One region of the Microbispora sp. KK1-11 genome, then DNA from elsewhere that is predicted to be linked to it. Evidence: predicted binding sites of a transcription regulator. Region 1 holds the regulator's gene; the other holds the start of a gene.
The links. Region 1 encodes HspR, which represses chaperone genes until heat shock. Its sites were predicted from a motif close to ANTTGAGTCNNNNNGACTCAANT; they were not measured.
Positions count from the first base shown of each region.

Region 1 (10,409 bases):
GAGGCGTACCTGGGTGAGAAGATCACCGACGCGGTGATCACCGTCCCTGCGTACTTCAACGACGCCCAGCGGCAGGCCACCAAGGAGGCCGGCCAGATCGCGGGCCTCAACGTGCTGCGCATCATCAACGAGCCCACCTCCGCGGCCCTGGCCTACGGCCTCGACAAGGAGAAGGACCAGACCATCCTGGTCTTCGACCTCGGCGGCGGCACCTTCGACGTGTCCCTGCTCGACGTCGGCCAGGAGGACGGGCACGGGTTCGTCGAGGTCAAGGCCACCAGCGGTGACAACCACCTCGGCGGCGACGACTGGGACCAGCGGGTCGTCGACGAGCTGGTGACCCGCTTCAAGAACGCGCACGGCGTGGACCTGTCCAAGGACAAGATGGCCCTCCAGCGCCTGCGCGAGGCGGCCGAGAAGGCCAAGATCGAGCTGTCGGCCCAGACCGAGACCACGATCAACCTGCCCTACATCACCGCCTCCTCCGAGGGCCCGCTGCACCTGGAGGAGAAGCTGACCCGGGCGGAGTTCCAGCGGATCACCGCCGACCTGCTCGAGCGCTGCAAGGGCCCCTTCCACCAGGTCATCAAGGACGCGGGGATCAAGGTCTCCGACATCGCCCACGTGGTCATGGTCGGCGGCTCCACCCGCATGCCCGCCGTGTCCGACCTGGTCAAGGAGCTGACCGGCGGCAAGGAGCCCAACAAGGGCGTGAACCCGGACGAGGTCGTGGCGATCGGCGCCGCGCTCCAGGCCGGTGTCCTGAAGGGCGAGGTCAAGGACGTCCTGCTGCTCGACGTCACCCCGCTCAGCCTGGGCATCGAGACCAAGGGCGGGATCTTCACCAAGATCATCGAGCGCAACACGACGATCCCGACCAAGCGCTCCGAGGTCTTCACCACGGCCGAGGACAACCAGCCGTCGGTGCAGATCCAGGTCTACCAGGGCGAGCGCGAGATCGCGGCGTACAACAAGAAGCTGGCCACCTTCGAGCTGACCGGCATCGCCCCTGCCCCGCGCGGCATCCCGCAGATCGAGGTCACCTTCGACATCGACGCCAACGGCATCGTGAACGTGTCGGCGAAGGACCTCGGCACGGGCAAGGAGCAGTCGATGACCATCACCGGCGGCTCGGCCCTGGGCAAGGACGACATCGAGCGCATGATGCGCGAGGCGGAGTCCTATGCCGAGGACGACAAGCGGCGCCGCGAGGAGGCCGAGGTCCGCAACAACGCGGACGCGCTGGCCTACCAGACGGAGAAGTTCCTCCGCGAGAACGACGAGAAGGTCCCGGCCGACGTGAAGACCGAGGTCAACGACTCGCTCGCCGAGCTGAAGAAGGCGCTGGAGGGGACCGACATCCCGGTCATCCGCACCGCGGCCGAGAAGCTCGCCACGGTCAGCCAGAAGATGGGCTCGGCCATCTACGCCCAGTCGCAGCCCGGCGCCGAGGGCGCCGCACCCGGCGCGGACGCGGAGGGCGCCCAGGCGAAGGCCGACGAGGACGTGGTCGAGGCTGAGATCGTCGACGACGAGCGGGAGGGCGGCCGCAAGTGAGCCCGCGTGAGAACGGCTCCGAGGAGGAGCCGGTGATCCGCGACAACCGCAAGATCGACCCGGAGACCGGCAAGGCCCGTGAGTCCGCCGGGGACGCGCCCGAGGGCGCCCCCGCGGACCAGGGCACGGAGACGGCGGCGGCGCCCGCCGAGGGGTCCGCGACGGACCTGCTCGCCGAGCGCACCGCCGATCTGCAGCGGCTCCAGGCGGAGTTCAGCAACTACCGCAAGCGGGTCGAGCGCGACCGGATCACCGTCAGGGAGCAGGCCGTCGCGAGCGTGCTCACGGAGCTGCTGCCGGTGCTCGACGACATCGGCCGCGCCCGCGACCACGGCGAGCTCACCGGCGGCTTCGCGAAGGTGAGCGAGTCGCTGGAGGCGGCCGTCGGCAAGCTGGGCCTGACCGCGTACGGCGCGAAGGGCGAGCCCTTCGACCCGACCGTGCACGAGGCCCTGCTGCACAGCTACTCGGCGGAGGTGACCGAGCCGACGTGCGTCGAGATCCTCCAGCCGGGCTACCGGATCAACGAGCGGATCCTGCGCGTCGCCCGCGTGGCCGTCGCCGAGCCGAGCGAGGAGACGGCGGAGGAGACGGCGGCCGGCTCCGGCGAGTCCGGCGGACCGGACGAGAACTGAAACCGCGGAGGTCTCTCCCGATCGGCGAAGATCGGGAGAGACCCGCGAGGGCACCCGCGACGACAGCCGCGGGAACACCGAATCACTCCCCTTTCGTGCGAAGGAAGCAATAGATGAGCACCAAGGACTACTTGGAAAAGGACTACTACGCCGTCCTTGGTGTGCCCAAGACCGCGAGCGCCGAGGAGATCAAGAAGGCGTACCGCAAGCTCGCCCGCCAGTACCACCCGGACGCCAACCCGGGGAACAAGGAGACCGAGGATAAGTTCAAGGAGGTCTCCGAGGCCTACGACGTGCTCTCCGACGTCAAGCGGCGCAAGGAGTACGACGAGGCGCGCACGCTCTTCGGGTCGGGGCTCGGCGGCTACGCGGGCGCGGGCGGGACCCGGGCCGGCGGCGGCTTCAACTTCGACCTCGGCGACCTGTTCGGCGGCTCGGGGTCGAGCGAGCGGATCGGGGACCTGTTCGGGGGGTTGTTCAACCGGGGCGGAGCGGGCACGCGCACGACGACTGCCCGGCCACGGCGCGGCCAGGACGTCGAGTCGGAGGTGACGCTCGCCTTCGGCGAGGCGGTGGACGGCACCACCGTGTCCCTCCGGCTCACCAGTTCTGCCGCCTGCACCGCCTGCGGCGGCACGGGGGCGAAGGCGGGCACCACCCCACGGGTCTGCCCGACCTGCGAGGGAACCGGGGCGGCCAGCCGCAACCTCGGCAACTTCGCCTTTTCCGAGCCGTGCCGCGACTGCCGCGGCCGGGGCCTGGTGGTCGACGACCCCTGCCCCGTCTGCGAGGGCAGCGGGCGCGGCAAGAGCACCCGTACGATCCAGGCCCGCATCCCGGCCGGGGTCGGCGACGGCCAGCGCATCAGGATCAAGGGCAAGGGCGCGCCCGGTGAGAACGGCGGCCCGGCCGGCGACCTCTACGTGCTGGTCCACGTCAAGCCGCACCCCGTGTTCGGGCGCAGCGGGGAGAACCTGACCGTCACGGTCCCCGTCACCTTCCCCGAGGCCGCGCTCGGCGCCGAGATCAAGGTGCCGACGCTCCGGGGGATGCCGGTGACCCTGCGCATCCCGGAGGGAACGCCCAACGGACGGACGTTCCGGGTGCGCGGCCGGGGGGCCTCCCGCAAGGACGGCACGAAGGGCGACCTGCTGGTCACCGTCCAGGTCACGGTGCCCCAGAACCTCGACGACAAGGCCCGCGCGGCCCTCGAGGAGTTCAGGAACGCCACGGAGGGCCAGGACCTTCGCGAAGAGCTGATCAAGCAGGCCAGAAGCGAGTGAGCCGATGGATGCCAGGTTTTTCGACATCTCCGACGACACCCCCGTCTATGTGATCTCCGTAGCCGCCCAGCTGTCCGGGCTGCACCCGCAGACGCTCCGCCAGTACGACCGGCTCGGGCTCGTCAGCCCCGGCCGTACGGCGGGGCGGGGGCGGCTGTACTCGACAAGGGACATCGTGCTTCTGCGCGAGGTCCAGCGGCTCTCCCAGGAGCACGGCATCAACCTCGCCGGCATCAAGCGCATCCTCGAACTCGAAACCGAGAACATGCGCCTGCGCGAGGAGGTCACCCGGCTCAGGGGTGAGCTCACGATGTTGCGGGCACTGGTCCGCTACGAACTGCCACCTGCCTGATCGGCGAAACGAGGCATTCACATATGGACTACAAGTTCACCCAGAAGAGCCAGGAGGCCCTGTCCGCGGCCGTCCGGCGCGCCGCGGCCGACGGCAACCCCGAGGTCGCGCCCGCGCACCTGCTGACGACCCTGCTGGCGCAGAACGGCGGCATCGCCGGGTCGCTGCTGCAGGCCGTCGGCGCGGACCCCCGGCAACTGCGCGCCCAGGCCGAGGAGCTGCTCGAACGGCTGCCGAAGGCGCAGGGCTCCACCGTGAGCGCGCCGTCCAGCTCACGCCAGCTGCTGACCGTGCTCAACACCGCGGCGCAGCGGGCCAAGCAGCTCGAGGACGAGTACGTCTCGACCGAGCACCTGCTCGTCGGGCTCGCCACCGACGGCGGGCAGGTCGCCGACCTGCTGAAGGCCGCGGGCGCCACCCCCAACGCGCTGCTCGAGGCGTTCGAGAAGGTCCGCGGGCACGCCAGGGTGACCAGCGAGACGCCCGAGGACACCTACCAGGCGCTGGAGAAGTACGGCGTCGACCTCACCGAGCGGGCGCGTTCCGGCAAGCTCGACCCGGTGATCGGCCGCGACGGCGAGATCCGCCGGGTCGTCCAGGTGCTGTCGCGCCGCACCAAGAACAACCCCGTGCTGATCGGCGAGCCCGGCGTCGGCAAGACCGCCGTGGTCGAGGGCCTCGCCCAGCGGATCGTCGCGGGCGACGTGCCCGAGAGCCTGCGCAACAAGCGCCTGGTCGCGCTCGACCTCGGCGCGATGGTCGCGGGCGCGAAATACCGCGGCGAGTTCGAGGAACGCCTCAAGGCCGTGCTCAACGAGATCAAGGAGAGCAACGGCCAGATCGTGACGTTCATCGACGAGCTGCACACGATGGTCGGCGCGGGCGCCGCCGAGGGCGCGATGGACGCGGGCAACATGCTCAAGCCCATGCTGGCCCGCGGCGAGCTGCGCATGATCGGTGCCACCACGCTCGACGAGTACCGCGAGCGCATCGAGAAGGACCCGGCCCTGGAGCGGCGGTTCCAGCAGGTCTACGTCGGCGAGCCCACCGTCGAGGACACGATCGCGATCCTGCGCGGGCTCAAGGGCCGATACGAGGCGCACCACCAGGTGCAGATCTCCGACAGCGCCCTGGTCGCCGCCGCGACGCTCTCCGACCGCTACATCACGGCGCGCTTCCTTCCCGACAAGGCGATCGACCTGGTGGACGAGTCGATGTCGCGGCTGCGCATGGAGATCGACTCGCGGCCGGTGGAGATCGACCAGCTCCAGCGGAGCGTGGACCGCCTGAAGATGGAGGAGCTCGCGCTCGCCAAGGAGACCGACGAGGCCAGCCGGCAGCGCCTGGAGAAGCTCCGCGAGGAGCTGGCCAACCGCCAGGAGGACCTCAACGCCCTGGTCAGCCGGTGGGAGCGGGAGAAGGCCGGCCTCAACAAGGTCGGCGAGCTGAAGAAGCAGCTCGACGAGGCGCGCGGCGCGGCCGAGCGGGCCCAGCGCGACGGCGACTTCGAGGCGGCGTCGCGGCTCATGTACGGCGACGTCCCCCGCCTGGAGAAGGAGCTCGCCGAGGCCACCAAGGCCGCCGAGACGGCGGAGGCCGAGGCCGAGCCCATGGTGAAGGAGGAGGTCGGCCCCGACGACATCGCCGAGGTCATCTCCTCGTGGACCGGCATCCCCGCCGGGCGGCTGCTGGAGGGCGAGACCGCCAAGCTGCTGCGGATGGAGGACGAGCTGGGCGAGCGCCTGATCGGCCAGCGCCAGGCCGTCCAGGCCGTCTCCGACGCCGTACGGCGTGCCCGGGCCGGCATCGCCGACCCCGACCGGCCGACCGGCTCGTTCCTCTTCCTCGGCCCGACCGGCGTCGGCAAGACCGAGCTGGCCAAGGCGCTCGCCGAGTTCCTGTTCGACGACGAGCGGGCCATGACCCGCATCGACATGAGCGAGTACGGCGAGAAGCACAGCGTGGCCCGTCTGGTCGGCGCGCCGCCCGGCTACGTCGGCTACGAGGAGGGCGGCCAGCTCACCGAGGCCGTGCGGCGCAGGCCGTACACCGTGGTGCTGCTCGACGAGATCGAGAAGGCCCATCCCGAGGTCTTCGACATCCTGCTGCAGGTGCTCGACGACGGCCGGCTCACCGACGGGCAGGGCCGCACGGTCGACTTCCGCAACACGATCCTGATTCTCACCTCGAACATCGGCTCGCAGTTCCTCGTGGACCCCACCATGGAGGGCGAGGTCAAGCGCGAGGCGGTGATGAACGCGGTGCGGGCGTCGTTCAAGCCCGAGTTCCTCAACCGGCTCGACGACATCATCGTGTTCGACGCGCTGGGCACCGAGGAGCTGTCGCAGATCGTGGACCTGCAGGTCGCCCGGCTCGCGCGGCGCCTGTCGGACCGGCGGCTGAAGCTGACCGTCACGCCCGCCGCCCGCGACTGGCTCGCGCTGACCGGCTACGACCCGTTGTACGGCGCGCGCCCGCTGCGCCGCCTGATCCAGTCGGCCATCGGCGACAAGCTCGCCAAGGAGCTGCTGTCGGGGACCATCAGGGACGGCGACGAGGTAATCGTCGACTTTGACGCAGCAGGTGACACGCTGACGATCCGGCCCGCTCGGTAAGGTCTTCCCCACCATTGAGGCAAGCGCGCCCCGCCCTTTCCCCTCGCTGCTACGTTCGGCGTTCGTCGGACTACCGTACGCGATCAGGGGGACGTGGATGTCCAGGACTTCACGAAGTATTCGAGGGCGGTGCGTCGCGCTTGCTGCGGTCACTGCCGGAGTGAGCTGGCTGACCGGGGGCCCGGCGATGGCGAAGGACGGCGCGCTCGCCGACGCCTGCCGGGCCCAGAGCCACGACGCCACCGGCCGCGACGTCACCAGCCATGACGTCGCCGGCCGCGACCTGACGGGAGGACTGACCACCCTTCCGGCGGCGGGCGTGCTGAGCATCGCCGACGCGGCCGGAGCGGCCGCCGGGCAGGGGCGCAACTCGCTTCCCACCGGTTCGTCCACGGTCGCCAGGACCGTCCCGGGGCCCGCGGCGCTGCCGGCCGTGCCGGGCCCCCGTACGCTGCCGGGCGCGATGCCCGGTGCGGCACCCGGCGCGGCCAAGGCCGCTCCCGCCGTTCCCGGCGGCACGACGGCACTGCCCGCACCGGCGGACGCGAAGACGCTTCCCGCCGACGCCACGACCCTCTCGGCTCCCGCGAAGGCGGTCTCCGCTCCGGTGCACAACGCCGTGGCCGGCGCCACGACCGTCTCCGAACCGCGCCGCGCGCCCGCCGTTCCCGCCGCGGACGCCAAGACCCTGTTCCCGGCCAGGAGCACCGTGCCCCTCCTCGCCGTCGCACCCGCCAAGCCCAGCACCGCGAACACCTGCGCGCCGCAGGCGCTGCGGACCGCGCCGGCCGCGCACGAGCGGGAGCATCCCCTCGCGCAGGGGCATCAGAAGAAGACCCACCGGCATCCCAAGCCGCAGGACGAGCCGGCGGGCTCGGCCTCCCGGGGCGATTCCGCCCAGGCTTCCGTACCGCAGAAGCCGGGAGCGCAGAAGCCGGCAGCGCAGAAGCCGGGGGCACAGAAGCCGGGAGCGCAGAACTCGGGAGCGCAGAGGCCGGAGGCGCGGAACCAGGGCGCACAGGGTGCTCTCGCGTCCCAGGGCGAGTCGCACAGCACCAGTTCGCAGAGCGCCGCGTCGGGCCAGGAGCAGAGCACGCAGACCTTCCCGGTGAAGGACCGCCGCCACCGCAAGGCGCACCACCCCCGCAAGCAGCCCGGGGCCATGGCGCCTGCCCAGGCCGCCAACCAGGCCGCCGACCAGAGCGCCAACCAGCCGGCCCCGCGGGCCGGTCAGGCCGGCCGGCCCGTGACCGGCACGCGCAACGCCTCCCTGCCGGAGGGTGAGCGCAAGAAGGAGGCCAAGGACAAGCGTCATCGGAACGACGACGCGCGCGGGCGGAGCGCCGCCGCGGGCGTGCAGCCCGACGCGGCGGACGGCCGGCACGTGCCGCGGCTGCGCGAGTACCCCAAGGCGGCCTCGCGTCAGCAGAACGGTGACATCACCGCCCCGGCCGCTCTCACCAAGGCGACGGGCACGCGCGCGGTGACCGATTTCGCCACCGCGACCGGCAAGAAACTCCTGCCGTAACCCTCAATCCGCCGTACGACGCGCGAGAACGGCGGCCTCGCGGCCGACGGCCCGGGTTCGGCGACCGGGCCGCACGAGGAGCGAGTTCGCCGGGCGGGGAGAGAGGCGAGCACCGGCCGGCCGGGGTGATCGGCGTCGCCCCGGCTCCCCCGCGGCTCCCATCCGGCCTCGTCCGCCGAAATACCGAAGACGGCGAAGACGGCGAAACCGAAGACAACGTGACCAAGGGGCCGTGATCCACGGCCCCTTTTCCATGCCCTCACACCACCTGACCGGGTGGAGGCCCGCAGCCGTATCCGGGGTGCCGAGAGGGCTCAGCGGGAAACGTCGAGGAGGGCGTCGAGGTCGTCCTCCGGCAGGCCGAGATCGACCCGGATGCGGTAGCGAGTGCGCAGCAGCGAGTCGCGGATGCCCGACCCCGTCGCGCCGCAGGCGCGGATGCCGTCGGTGGCCCACTCGTGCGCCGCGTCGAGGTCGCCGTACGCCACGAGCGTCTCGGCGACGGTCAGCGCGGTGGCCGGGTTCCAGTCCCCTGACCTCACCGCGGCGATCAGCGCCCTGGCCTCCTCGGGCCGGTCGAGTTCGAACAGCGTGTCGGCGATGCCCGCACGCGGGTCCACCGGCACCTCGCCGCCGTCCTCCAGAGCGCTCTGGTAACGGTCGAGGGCGGCCGCGGGCTGACCGGCCTGGCGCCACTCCTCCGCGGCGAGCATGAGGATCGCCGCCCTGGACATCTCTCCCGACTCGTACCCCTGGGCCAGCGCGTCGAGGCGGCGGGCGAGGGCACCGTGGTCATCGAGCAGCAGGGCCTGTTCGAGCAGTCGGTCCACCTGCTCATTTGTCACATGTGCCACAGAGCCGAGGCTACCGATCCCGGCCTGTTTTCGCAGGACAACACCAGGCATTGCCGAAGCAACAGTTAGTACACGTTTGGCTACCATGCGCTTTTCTCGGCAGATAGTCGGGCATATCGCACCATGCCTGTGCCAATCGGAGCTCGGCGAGGAGCGTTACAGCATGTCCAAGCGGGTGATACTGACTCTCGCCTCCACAACGGTGCTCGCCGCCGTGGTTCCGGGTTTCGCCGGCTTCGTCACGGCCCAGTACGAGGCGCTCGACCAGGCCCGCGCCGAACTGGCCCGGCTGCAGGCCAAGCTGCAGATGATGGAGCTGAGGGTCGAGCCTGCGGCGACCCTGAGATGCCACGCCGGCGCGAGCGGGAAGAGACAGCCGAGCCTGACGGACGAGGACGACACGCGGGAGCTGACGATACCGCCGCGCACCCGCACCAGGTCCTGGCAGAACACCGCCTACATCCAGGGCACCGCACCGAATCTGTGGCCCTCGATCGGCGTCCCCCGGGCCGTACCCGGCCCGCAGGCGCCGGACGATCCCCGCCGCCCCCGCGAGTGAGCCGCCCGCACCACGAGGACGCGGACCGTCACGCGCGTCGCGAGACGGCGGAGGCGAGCTGGCGGGACAGATATCCGCGGACGAGCTGTTTGGCCTCGGCCACGATTCCGGGGTCGCCGTTCGGGTCGTGCCGGAAGGCGAGCTTCAGCACCGCGTCCCCCGCCTCGACGGCGACGAGAATGGCACGGTCCAAATCCTCGCTGTCCGCCAGTCCGAATTCGGCGAGCAGCAACGCGCGCAGCCGTCCGGCGATCACGGTGTTGTTGTCGGCCACGGAGTCGAGGAGGTCGAGGTCGAAGACCTCGCCGAAGTGCAGCGAGCGGAACCCGGGCACACTGCGGTGCATCTCGACGTACTCGTCGATGATGGCGTCGACGGCGTCCCACCAGCCGGCGTAGTCCTCGACCATGAAGCGACCCCCGACCCGCGCGACGAACAACTCGACGTTGCGCCGCGTCAGGGCCTGGCTGAGCGCCCGCTTGTCCGGGAAGAACTGGTAGACCGAGCCGATCGCCACCCCGGCCCGCTCGGCCACCCGGGTGGTCGTCAGCGCGTCGTACCCGCCCTCGTCGAGCAACTCGGCGCAGGCGTCGAGCATCCGCTCCACTCTGCGGGCGCTGCGACGCTGCGAAGGACGCCGGCGCAGCGGCTCACCGGGATGCGACGAGCGCGGCGACATTCCCTCACCACCCCCACGGCCCCATTTCTCGGCGGTGGCACAGGTCTCGACGGCAGCACAACGCTCGACGGCGAAAGCGGGGCCGCCTGCTTCCCTCACGTACCGGCTGGACACTCACCCATCTTGCATGTTTCACGCGCCTGGGTCAGCGCTTATCGACCAGTCGTCTGATTTGCGGCAAGAATCCCGTCGCACCGCCGTCAGGAGTCGGCGGGTGCGGCCGACAGGCCGGTGCAGCCGCGCAGCGCACGGTAGGCGCCGAGCGCCTGCTGCCTGGCGCCGCCCGTCACGGGAATCGGCACGCCCCCGTTGATCCGGGCGGGGGTCCACTGGTCCTTGAGCACCTT
Region 1 covers NZ_VIRJ01000024.1:101,311-111,719, forward strand. Annotated here, with positions in the region: gene dnaK (molecular chaperone DnaK) at 1-1,557, shown strand, start outside; gene grpE (nucleotide exchange factor GrpE) at 1,554-2,192, shown strand; gene dnaJ (molecular chaperone DnaJ) at 2,306-3,475, shown strand; gene FLW16_RS29310 (heat shock protein transcriptional repressor HspR) at 3,480-3,827, shown strand; gene clpB (ATP-dependent chaperone ClpB) at 3,851-6,442, shown strand; gene FLW16_RS29320 (hypothetical protein) at 6,603-7,970, shown strand; gene FLW16_RS29325 (tetratricopeptide repeat protein) at 8,285-8,824, opposite strand; gene FLW16_RS29330 (hypothetical protein) at 8,988-9,383, shown strand; gene FLW16_RS29335 (TetR family transcriptional regulator) at 9,412-9,981, opposite strand; gene FLW16_RS29340 (CapA family protein) at 10,263-10,409, opposite strand, start outside.

Region 2 (10,409 bases), on a different contig from region 1:
CGCTGAGGTTGCCTGCGCCGACGGCGGCCAGGATGCACATCTCGGCATGGTTGCTGGCGGCGCCGTCACCTGAGGTGAAGGCTGTGGCGAAGTAGATCGCTCGTCCTAGGTTCATCCGCTGAGCTTGGATATAGCGGACGATTTCCTGCGCCCCCTGGCTCTCCAGTCCAGGAATGCCTTTGACCCTGCTGATGATCAGATCGTTGTCGCGGTAAACGGCGACGGTGTAATTATTGACGCCGCTCCAGGTTTGGTCCCTGATCCATCCGACGAGGGTTTTGGCTACCTCGGTTGCGGTTGGCTGTGCGGTGTGCATTCGGCCACGTCCTTTCCGGCTCGATGGTATGTAGTGCCCGCCTAGCCAATATCAGCGGCAACACGAATACGACTTTCCGGAGAGTAACGAGCTTGTCACTCTCCATGTCCTCTTGAGGACAGTCCGGCTTCACCAGCGTGCGGTGAGCGCCGGGTTGGTGCAGGGAAAGGGCCGTTCGGGGCTTGCCTGGTGGCTACTCTCCTGCTTTCTTGGGACGATCGCGGCGTTCCTTGTCGTAGTTCTCCCACGAGGGCCGCACAAGGGGCCGACAAGCTAGGGCGGGCCGGTAACGAGATAACGTGAATTACCGATTGTCAAGTGCCCCGACTCCTCCCACCCGAAAGCCTGGCCGGCGGTATCCGGTTGGGCATGGTCGAAGGATGCTGCCCCGTGATGCTCGCCGACGCGCACCCTGGCTGTCTATGGCTTGTGGCGGGGTTGTCGACTCTGTTCGCACTGGTACGGCTCGGCTTGTTGATGCCTAGCCGGGGCTACCGCATGAGAGTCGCTGTCGGATTCCTCGTCGTGTTCGGCGGGTTGGTCGGTGTAATGGCCTTTGATTCCGGGCCGGACTCCTCGGAGGCGAGGGGCCTGACGGTCTACGCCGCGACAATGATCGCCCTGTTCGCGGCGACGATCGGGCAGGGTGAGGAGATCCGAGAAGCGGCCGCTCACGCACTGCAGAACCCGGACGGGGAAACGCGCCAGGTGCGGCCCGGCCCATTCACCGTGAAGTTCCTGTTGGTGCTCGGTGCCGGGATACTGCTCTTGTCCTTGGTGTTTCCCGATTTCTGAGGATCGGCCAGGCCCCTGATCCATCCGTACCCGGAGGTGCTCAGGTGAGCCGGGCCCACCGCCTGAGGGTGTCGGTGGCCTGGGCGTAGTCGCGAGAGGACAGGCGGCTGATGCTCGCGCCGTGGTTGGCGAGCGGGGCGACGAACACGTGGCAGTCCGTCCCCTTCGGCGTGAACCGCTCGGCGCTCCAGGGATCCCGCCCGCCGTAGACGAACATCATCCGGCTCGCCTGCCGGGTCACCCACGCGTCCACGTCCCGCATGGCCCTGCCGTCGAAGCGGGAGCGGAGGGACGCGGGCAGCACCGAGTTCGGCTGGTAGAGCCCTGGATACCGGGTCAGGCCCTTGAGGTGGGCGAAGCTCAGGGACGCCCAGCCGAGCTGGGTGGCCGCCTGGTAGTAGTAGGGCAGGTACGGCTCGATGCCCTGGTCGGTGTACTGCTTCCAGGTCTGGATCTTGTCCACCCATCGGAAGATGGCGGCGTCGGAAGCCTTCTCACCGGGGATGCCCTTGCAGTCCTGCTGCCGGAAGTACTGCCAGAACGTCCAGGCGGAGTCGAGCACGCTCAGCTCGAAGGAGCGGTCGGCCGTGCCGATGGTGCGGCGGAAGGTGAGGCCCTCACGCTTGGCCAGGGCCGTGAGCCGGGGCACCAGGCTCTTGCGGCGCTTGAGCGCCTCCCGCTGAACCGTACGCAGGGCGGCCCGGCACGACGGCGTGCCCACGGTCGTGAAGAACCGCTCGTAGACGCGGTCGTCGGCGTTGACCGCGTCGTTGGGCGCGACATAGGCCACGACCCCGTCGAGGTCGCCCGGATAGAACCGGTGGTGGTAGACGGCGGTCATGCCGCCCTTGCTGGCCCCGGTGCCGATCCAGGCGCCGCCGTAGACCTGCTTGAGCGCCTCGACGATCGCGTGTTCGTCGCTCGCCTCCTGCCAGATGTCGAGCTTCGCCCAGTCCTTCCGCTTCGGAAGCGAGGCGCCGAAGAAACGGTGCTCGACGGAGAGCTGGTTGGCGTCGAGCCCATAGGTGGGCTCCTGGAGCCACACCTTCCCCGGCAGGAAGTATCCACCGGTGTAGAGGACCACGGGCCGGTCCACCGATCGGTGCGAGAGAGTGAGCCGCTGCTGGAACGTTCCGCCGCGCGGGTTCCGGTGGTCCACCGGCTGGGTGAAGGTGAGGGTGTAGTCCTTGTAGCCCTTCGCCCGCCCCTTCTTCACCGACACCACCCGGAGACCGGGGACGGCCCTGAGCCGCGCCAGGAGGTCGTCCTTGGCGATCCCGGCCGTGGAAGCCGCGGACTTCGCCAGGACCGTGCCGGCACCGGTCGCCGGGGCGGCCGCCGCGGGGGTCGCGACAAGGAGGGACGACGCCAGCGCCGCCGAGAACATTGCCAAGGGTCCCCGCGTCCGCCGGACCGGACTCTGTAGCCGCGCGTACGGGCGACCCGCCATGCCGTTTCCTCCCATGTCGACGTAGATCCACGCCAGTGATCGGGAAGACTCTGTCGTATCGGCATATATCGGCACAACCGCAAAAGCGATCCGGCTCACGGCCGCCCGTGTCGCCCTAGACCGGGCAGATGTTGTCGGTGGCGTAGTGCAGCATCGGATCACCGAGCTGTCGACGGGAACGGGAGATCGCGATGGCGCCGACGAATCGGCAGGTGGCCGGGCATGCCTTTCTCAAGGGCATGTACGGGGACGAGTACTTTCCCGATCACGTCGTCGACAAGGGGAAAGCCGTCCTCCTGCGGCTCTGCGAGCGGATCGAGGCCGAGCGGCCGCCGGACCTGGCGGCGCTGTACGTGCTCACGCAGGCCGCGACGGAGGAGTTCAACGCGCTGGAGGCGGAGTTCGAGGCGGCCGGCAGCGAGATCGAGACTTTCGCACGAGAGGTGATCGCCGAAGACTTCTGGTTCGTGGCGTCGGCATACGGGTTCGCGGAGGCGGACGTGGAGGAGTTGATCGCCGGCCGGGAATGGTGAGCCGACGGCGCATGTGCCGGATGGCCCCGGGCGTGGAGCGATAGCGCCGGGCGTCACTCGGGCGCGGCGGCGTCGCCCCAGACCGCGCGGAGGGCGTCTGGGCCGGGAATGAGCCCCATCCCGGCATGAGCATCGGCGGCCCCGCGGCTCATTCGTTCTCCTCGTAGACGACGTGGTAGCGGCGGGTGTAGCGGTTGAGTGCCGCCGGGTTGAAGCGGCCGCCTTGGCTCACCTCGGCGCGATGCTCGATGAGGGCCTCCACCACGCACTCCCAGCCGCCCGGCGAGGAGACCTGGATGACCTTGGGGGGCGGGGTGGAACCGGGGCGGATCGCGTGCGGGACGCCGTGCGGCAGCAGGACGAACTGCCCCTTGCCGGCCCGGTGCGTCATACCGTCGAAGTCGATCTCCAGGACACCGTCGACCACGTAGATGCACTCGTCGGCCACGTGGTGAGTATGGCGCGGGACGGGCTGGGCGACGGTCACCTCCAACAGCGAGATCAGGCTGTCGGTGTCCTCGCTGCGCGCCTTGACGCCGAACGCGGGCGGCACCGCTACGCGCCCGGGCCTCGCCTGCCCCTGCCGCAGCAGGTAGAACCGGCTCTTGTCGCCCCACTCGGCGGGGTCGTCCCGCCCGAGGTGGTAGCGCATGCCGTACGGTTTGCCCAGCTCGTTGATCTTCCTCCAGTCGCGCCGCCCGTCGGGGAACATCAGCGCGTCGGCCTCGCCCGCCTCGCACACGTCCTCGACGTAGCGCTCCCAGCCGCCCGGCGCGGACACCTGCAGGGCGTGCACGGCGGAGCCGTACGGCCCGAGGTTCCGCATGGCGTGTGTGACGCCGCGCGGGACCAGCGCGAACATTCCGGCGGTGAGGTGGTGGGTGGCTCCGTCGAACTCGATGCCCAGGTCGCCGTCCAGCACATACACCAGCTCGTCGAAGGTGTCGTGGACGTGGGCGGGGATGTGGCCGTCGCCGTGGTTCTCGATCAGGGAGAACCGCCCCTCCGTATCGGCGGTCCCGGCCTTCACGCTCATCGACGGCGGCAGGGGCACGCGGGTGGGACGGGAGGCGCCCGCGTCCAGCAGGAAGAAACGGTCCTTGAACATGAGTCGATCCTTCTGAATCGGAATCCGATTCCGTTTAAGCTAGGTGAGTGCCGGACGCCCTGTCAACGCGGACTAGGGTGTGATCCGGAATCCGATTCCGCGAAAGGGGAGCGCATGCCCAGGCCCCGCAGCGACGCCGAGCGCAACCGCGCCCGCCTCCTGGATGTCGCTGTCGACCTGTTCGCCGAGCACGGCGACCAGGTGCAGATGGGGGAGGTGGCGAGGGCCGCGCAGGTCGGCGTCGGCACCCTCTACCGGCACTTCCCGACCCGTCAGGCCCTGGTCGAGGCGGTCGCCGAGCAGCGCTTCAGCGAGATCCTCGCCTTCGCCGAGAGCGAGTGCCTGCCCAACCCCGACACCCGGGCGGCGCTGACCTGCTTCCTGACCCATGTGGCCCAGATCCATCAGAAGGGCCGCGGACTTTCCGGGGCGATCGAGGCGACGTTCGGTTCCACCGCTCCGCGTGGACCTCTGGCGACCGAGTTGCTGGCCATAGGGGACACGCTGATCAGGCGCGGACACGCCGACGGCACCGTCCGCGCCGACATCACGGTGGACGATCTCTACATGCTGGTCGGCGCACTGGCGATGATCAGCCGGGGCGATGTCGGCGACTGGCGGCGGTTCATCGACATCACCCTGGACGGCATCGCCCCACGCTGAGGCGGCCACAGGACGAGGCGCCGTCCTCCTCGGCTGACACCGCCCGGGGCGATCTTCGGCCGGCGGGGAACCGCGACTTCCCTCGGCAGGGGTATCAGTCTTCAGGCCATGCCTGTGCTGGTGGGGTGGTCACGGAGAGGGCGCGCAGGTCGTCGAAGGCTTGGAGGAGATGCGCGTCCAAGCTCTGTGCGGGGTCGTCGATCCAGGCTTGGACCGCTTGGTGAAAGGCGGCCCACCCGGTCTGAGCGGCCAGGCCGGCCAGCCGGTCGGCGACACCGCGCTGCCGCAGCGCCTCCGCTACGGCTTCGGTGAGCGACGCGGCCTTGGCCAGGTCGCGTTCACGGAGTGCCGGTGTCACCGCGATGACTTGTAGTCGTGGTTCGGCGAACGGGCGATTGTCCTCAAGGATCCGTTCGGCCTTCCGGAAGGCGCAGAGCAGCATTTCGAGCGGCTGGAGACCCTCGGGCGCTTCGGCTACCGCCCGCGTCAACGCGGCGCGCAGGTCGGATTCGCCGTCGAAGAGCACCTCGCGTTTGTCCGGGAAGTGCCGGAAGAACGTGCGTTCGTTGACGCCGGCCCGGGCGGCGATCTCGGCCGTGGTGGTCTGGTCGAACCCGCGTTCCCGGTACAGCTCCAGGGCCGCCTGCTGAAGGCGGCGGCGCGCTTCTGCTCCGCTCCTTGGCACGCGTCGAGGATACCGCATATGCCAGTTACTGGCGCTACTTGACGCCAGTAACTGGCGCTACCTACAGTCAGCGACTGGCACTACGTAGTGTCAGTCACTGGCGTCAAGCGGGAGAGTGTTTCATGCATGTCTTTGTCACCGGTGGTTCTGGCCAGACCGGCCCCGCGGTCGTCGCGGAGCTCATCACGGCCGGCCACACCGTCACCGGTCTCGCGCGCTCGGATGCCGCCGCCGCCCGGCTGGAGTCACTGGGGGCCAGACCACACCGCGGCTCCCTGGACGACCTCGACAGTCTGCGCAGGGGCGCCGAAGCCGCCGATGGAGTCCTGCACATGGCCTACGGCGGCGACTTCTCCGACCTCGACGACATGATGAGGCGCGACCGGACCGCGATCGAGACGCTCGGCCGGCCGTTGGAACACTCGGGCAAGCCGTTCGTCGTCACCTCGGGCACCCTGGTCATGCCCGCCGGCCGGGAGGCCACCGAGAAGGACGAGCCCGACGCGACCGGGATCGCCGCCTTCCGCATCGCGGGGGAGCGAGCTTGTCTGGGCTTCGCCGCCCGGGGAGTACGCGCGAGCGTGGTCCGCCTCGCTCCCACCGTCCACGGTCCCGGAGACCACGGCTTCATCCCCATGCTCATCGCCACCGCGCGAAAGACCGGCGTCTCGGCGTACGTCGGAGACGGCACCAACCGCTGGCCCGCGGTGCACCGGCTCGACGCGGCGGTCCTGTTCCGCCTGGCAGTGGAGAAGGCGCCCGCAGGCGGCGTGCTGCACGGAGTAGCCGAAAGCGGCGTGACCCTGAAGAGCATCGCGGAGACGATCGCCCGGGGCCTGGATCTGCCCACGGTCTCGCTGACCCCCGACGAGGCTGCCACGCACTTCGTGAGCCCGTTCATGGCCACCGCCTACGGCTTCGACGGGCCCGTCTCCAGCTCCTACACGCAGGAGCTGCTCGGCTGGTCGCCCACCAACCCGACACTGCTCGAAGACCTGGAGCACGGCGATTACCTGGCCACGCCGGCTCCCTGACCCTCTCACCGACCAAGACGCCGGCCTGCAGCCTTCCGCGAGTGATCTTCTACTGGGCCTGCACCACCGGCGGGCCCTCGCTGGCCTGGACGAGGACGAACCCCTGGCCCCGGAAGGCGAGCTGCATGGCCTCGCCGCTGCCACGGCCGATCAGCGCACCGACCTTCATCGTCCGGTTGACGCCCACCTGCAGGTGGGCGCTCCAGCAGACCGCGGACTGGCCGTCGGCGAACGTCGGCATCTGGGAGGTGTCGAGGAGCACCGGCGTGCCGTGCGCGGTCACCGCGACCCAGCCGGTGCCCTTGATCGTCATGTTGAACAGGCCGCCCGCGGCGATCCCCGCGCCCTGTACACGCTGGATGTCCCACGTGAGCTGGGGATCGAAGGCCAGCAGGTTGCGGCCGTTGACGGTGAGGGCCTCGTTCTCCAGGTAGAACAGGTGGATGTCGTGGGCGTCGTCGGCCAGGAACAGCAGGCCCTGCCCTCTGACGCGCATCAGCGGCGCGCCCTCGCCGGTCACCATCTTCTTGAGCAGCCTGCCGACTCCGCCGGAGCCCTCGTAGTCGAAGTCCATCTGGCCCTGGAAGGCGACCATCGAGCCCTGCCTGGCGATCACCTCGTGCGGTAGCTGGACGCGGAGCATCTTGGAGTTCTGCAGGACGAAGTTGGCGGGGACCTGCCGGCCGTTCAGGTTCCCGAAGAGTGCGCTGCGCATGGTGGGTCCTTCGATGAGTGCGATCGTGCAGGGGTAGTGACGATCGGGGACGGGGCTCCGGTTCCTTCTCCGGGGACCGGACCACGCATCCGGCCTCCTTCACCCGGGACGCGCGGCTCACGCCCAGGTGAACCTCCCGCGTCAGGTGCCCGAACTCGCCGGAGGACGCGGGCCGAGGGGCGGTGCGTCGACCGGGCAGCCGGGGGCGGGCGGTTCGGGCGCGGCCGCGAGGACGTTCGTCCTGATCGTGAGGAACGTGACGACCGCCGCGACCGCCATCATGGCCGCGCCGACCAGCATCGACGTGTGGAACCCCCGGGTGAACGCCGACGGCGAGTCGTAGGCGTCCCCCGCCAGCCCCACCAACGGCGGGACGGCGGCGACGGCCAGGAGGCCGCCCGTCCTGGCCAGGGCGTTGTTGATCCCGCTCGCGACACCCGCGTACCGTTCCTCCGCCGTGGAGAGCACGGTCGCGGTGAGCGGGGCGACGGCGGCGGACAGGCCGAGCCCGAACACGACCGCCGAGGGCAGCACGTCGATGAGATAGGACGAGTTCGGGGCGATGCGGCTCATCAGCAGCAGTCCGGCCGCGCACAGGAGAATCCCTCCTGTCATGGGGAGGCGTGGGCCCACCCGCCTCGCCAGTTCGCCGGCCCGGGGCGACAGCAGCAGCATGAGGATCGTGACCGGGAGCATCGCCGACCCGGCGGCGACGGGAGAGAACCCGGCCGACACCTGGAGCTGGACGACCAGCAGGAAGAACACCAGGCCCATCGCCGCGTACATGACCAGGGTGACGACGTTGACCGCGGTGAACTCCCTCGAGGCGAACACGCCCACGGGGACGAGGGACCGGGGGGAGCGCCGGATCTCCACCACCACGAAGCACACGGCCAGGACGAGCCCGGCGGTCAGCGGCACCAGCCCGTCGCCCGCGAGGATCAGGCCGTACGTCAGCCCGGCCAGCGCGGGTGCGGCGAGGACGGTCCCGAGCACGTCGAAGCGGCCGTGCGGCCCGGCGTCCCGGGTCTCGGGCACGTGCCGGGCGGCGACGCCGACCACGACGGCCGCGAGCGGAAGGTTGAGCAGGAAGACCCACCGCCAGCCGGCCGTCTCGACGAGCCAGCCGCCGAGCAGCGGCCCGAGGGCGGCGGCCACGCCGCCCAGCCCCGACCAGGCGCCGACGGCGCGCGGCCGGTCGTCGGGCACGTAGCTCGCCTGGATGATCGCCAGGGACCCGGGGATCAGCAGGGCCCCGCCGATGCCCTGGAGCGCACGGGCGAGCACGAGAACGGGTGTGTTCGGCGCGGCCCCGCAGAGGGCGGAGGCCAGGGCGAACCAGACCACCCCGGCGACGAAGACCTTCCGCCTGCCGAGCCGGTCGCCCAGCGACCCGCCCAGCAGGATCAGCGCGGCCATGGTGAGCGTGTACGCGTTCACGGTCCACTGGAGGCCGGACATCCCGGCGTGGAGGTCGCGCCCGAGGGCGGGGAGGGCCACGTTGACCACGGTGCCGTCGAGCGTGGCCATGCCCGACCCGAGGACCGTGGTGAGCAGCACCCACCGGCCTGGCGCCGAGCGAAGCCGGATATTTCCGGATGTCATGGACGCCATCATGCGTTACCCGGGGGAGTGGGTGCGTCTTCACGGCAAGGCGGATTACACAATTACGATCGCTCACAGCGAACTGACGCAGAACAGGGAACAGGATCGGACTCCTGTTAGTTGAGCCGACATAACTCAACCTAGTGGAGTGCTGATGTCCCAGATCCTTCCCGTCCTCCCGCTCGACGACGAGGTCGTCCTGCCCGGCATGGTCGTGCCCCTCGATCTGTCGGCCTCCGAGGTCCGCGCCGCCATCGACGCCGCCCGCGCCAGTGGCGAGAGCACGGTCCTGCTGGTGCCCCGCATAGACGGCCGCTACGGCCCGGTGGGGGTGAGCGCCGTCGTGGAACAGGTCGGCCGCCTGCCGGGCGGGGAGCCCGCGGCCGTGGTCCGCGGCGTCGACCGCATGCGCGTCGGCACCGGCACCACCGGCCCCGGCGCGGCGCTGTGGGTCGAGGCGACCGTGCTGGAGCCGGTCACGGCCGGGCCGAGGGCCGATGAGCTCGCCAAGGAGTACAAGGCCCTCACCACCACGATCCTGCAGAAGCGGGGCGCCTGGCAGGTGGTCGACGCGGTCAACCAGATCACGGATCCCGCCGTCCTCGCCGACAGCGCGGGGTACGCCCCCTGGCTGCAGACGCCGCAGAAGCTGCTGCTGCTGGAGACCTCCGACCCGGCCGAGCGGCTGGACAAGCTGGTCGGCTGGGCCCGCGACCACCTCGCCGAGCTGGACGTCGCGGAGACCATCCGCAAGGACGTCCAGGAGGGCATGGAGAAGCAGCAGCGCGAGTTCCTGCTCCGCCAGCAGCTCGCGGCCGTGCGCAAGGAGCTCGCCGAGCTCAACGGGGACCCCTCCGACGAGGAGGAGGACTATCGCGCCCGCATCGAGGCCGCCGACCTGCGGGAGAAGGTCAGGGAGGCCGCGCTCAAGGAGGTCGACAAGCTGGAGCGGGCCTCCGACCAGTCGCCCGAGAGCGGCTGGATCCGCACCTGGCTCGACACCGTGCTCGACATTCCGTGGAACGTCCACACGACCGACGAGTACGACATCGCCGGGGCCCGCGCGGTGCTCGACGCCGACCACACGGGTCTGGACGACGTGAAGGACCGCATCGTGGAATACCTCGCCGTGCGCAAGCGCAGGGCCGACCAGGGCCTCGGCGTGGTCGGTGGGCGCCGCAGCGGCGCCGTGCTCGCGCTGGCCGGTCCTCCCGGAGTCGGCAAGACCTCCCTCGGCGAGTCGGTCGCCCGCGCCATGGGCAGGAAGTTCGTCCGGGTCGCCCTGGGCGGCGTCCGCGACGAGGCGGAGATCCGCGGCCACCGGCGCACGTACGTGGGGGCCCTGCCCGGCCGCATCGTCCGCGCCATCCGCGAGGCGGGCTCGATGAACCCGGTCGTGCTGCTCGACGAGATCGACAAGGTCGGCGCCGACTACCGGGGCGACCCGACGGCCGCGCTGCTGGAGGTGCTCGACCCGGCGCAGAACCACACCTTCCGCGACCACT
Region 2 covers NZ_VIRJ01000015.1:64,750-75,158, forward strand. Annotated here, with positions in the region: gene FLW16_RS21925 (hypothetical protein) at 1-316, opposite strand, end outside; gene FLW16_RS21930 (hypothetical protein) at 707-1,111, shown strand; gene FLW16_RS21935 (S28 family serine protease) at 1,152-2,498, opposite strand; gene FLW16_RS21940 (DUF5713 family protein) at 2,753-3,094, shown strand; gene FLW16_RS21945 (cupin domain-containing protein) at 3,243-4,202, opposite strand; gene FLW16_RS21950 (TetR/AcrR family transcriptional regulator) at 4,317-4,865, shown strand; gene FLW16_RS21955 (TetR family transcriptional regulator) at 4,960-5,550, opposite strand; gene FLW16_RS21960 (SDR family oxidoreductase) at 5,673-6,584, shown strand; gene FLW16_RS21965 (AIM24 family protein) at 6,634-7,299, opposite strand; gene FLW16_RS21970 (MFS transporter) at 7,441-8,904, opposite strand; gene lon (endopeptidase La) at 9,059-10,409, shown strand, end outside.
Region 2: a site for HspR is predicted at 9,023-9,045, ahead of lon (endopeptidase La). Genes of this name have one in related genera too.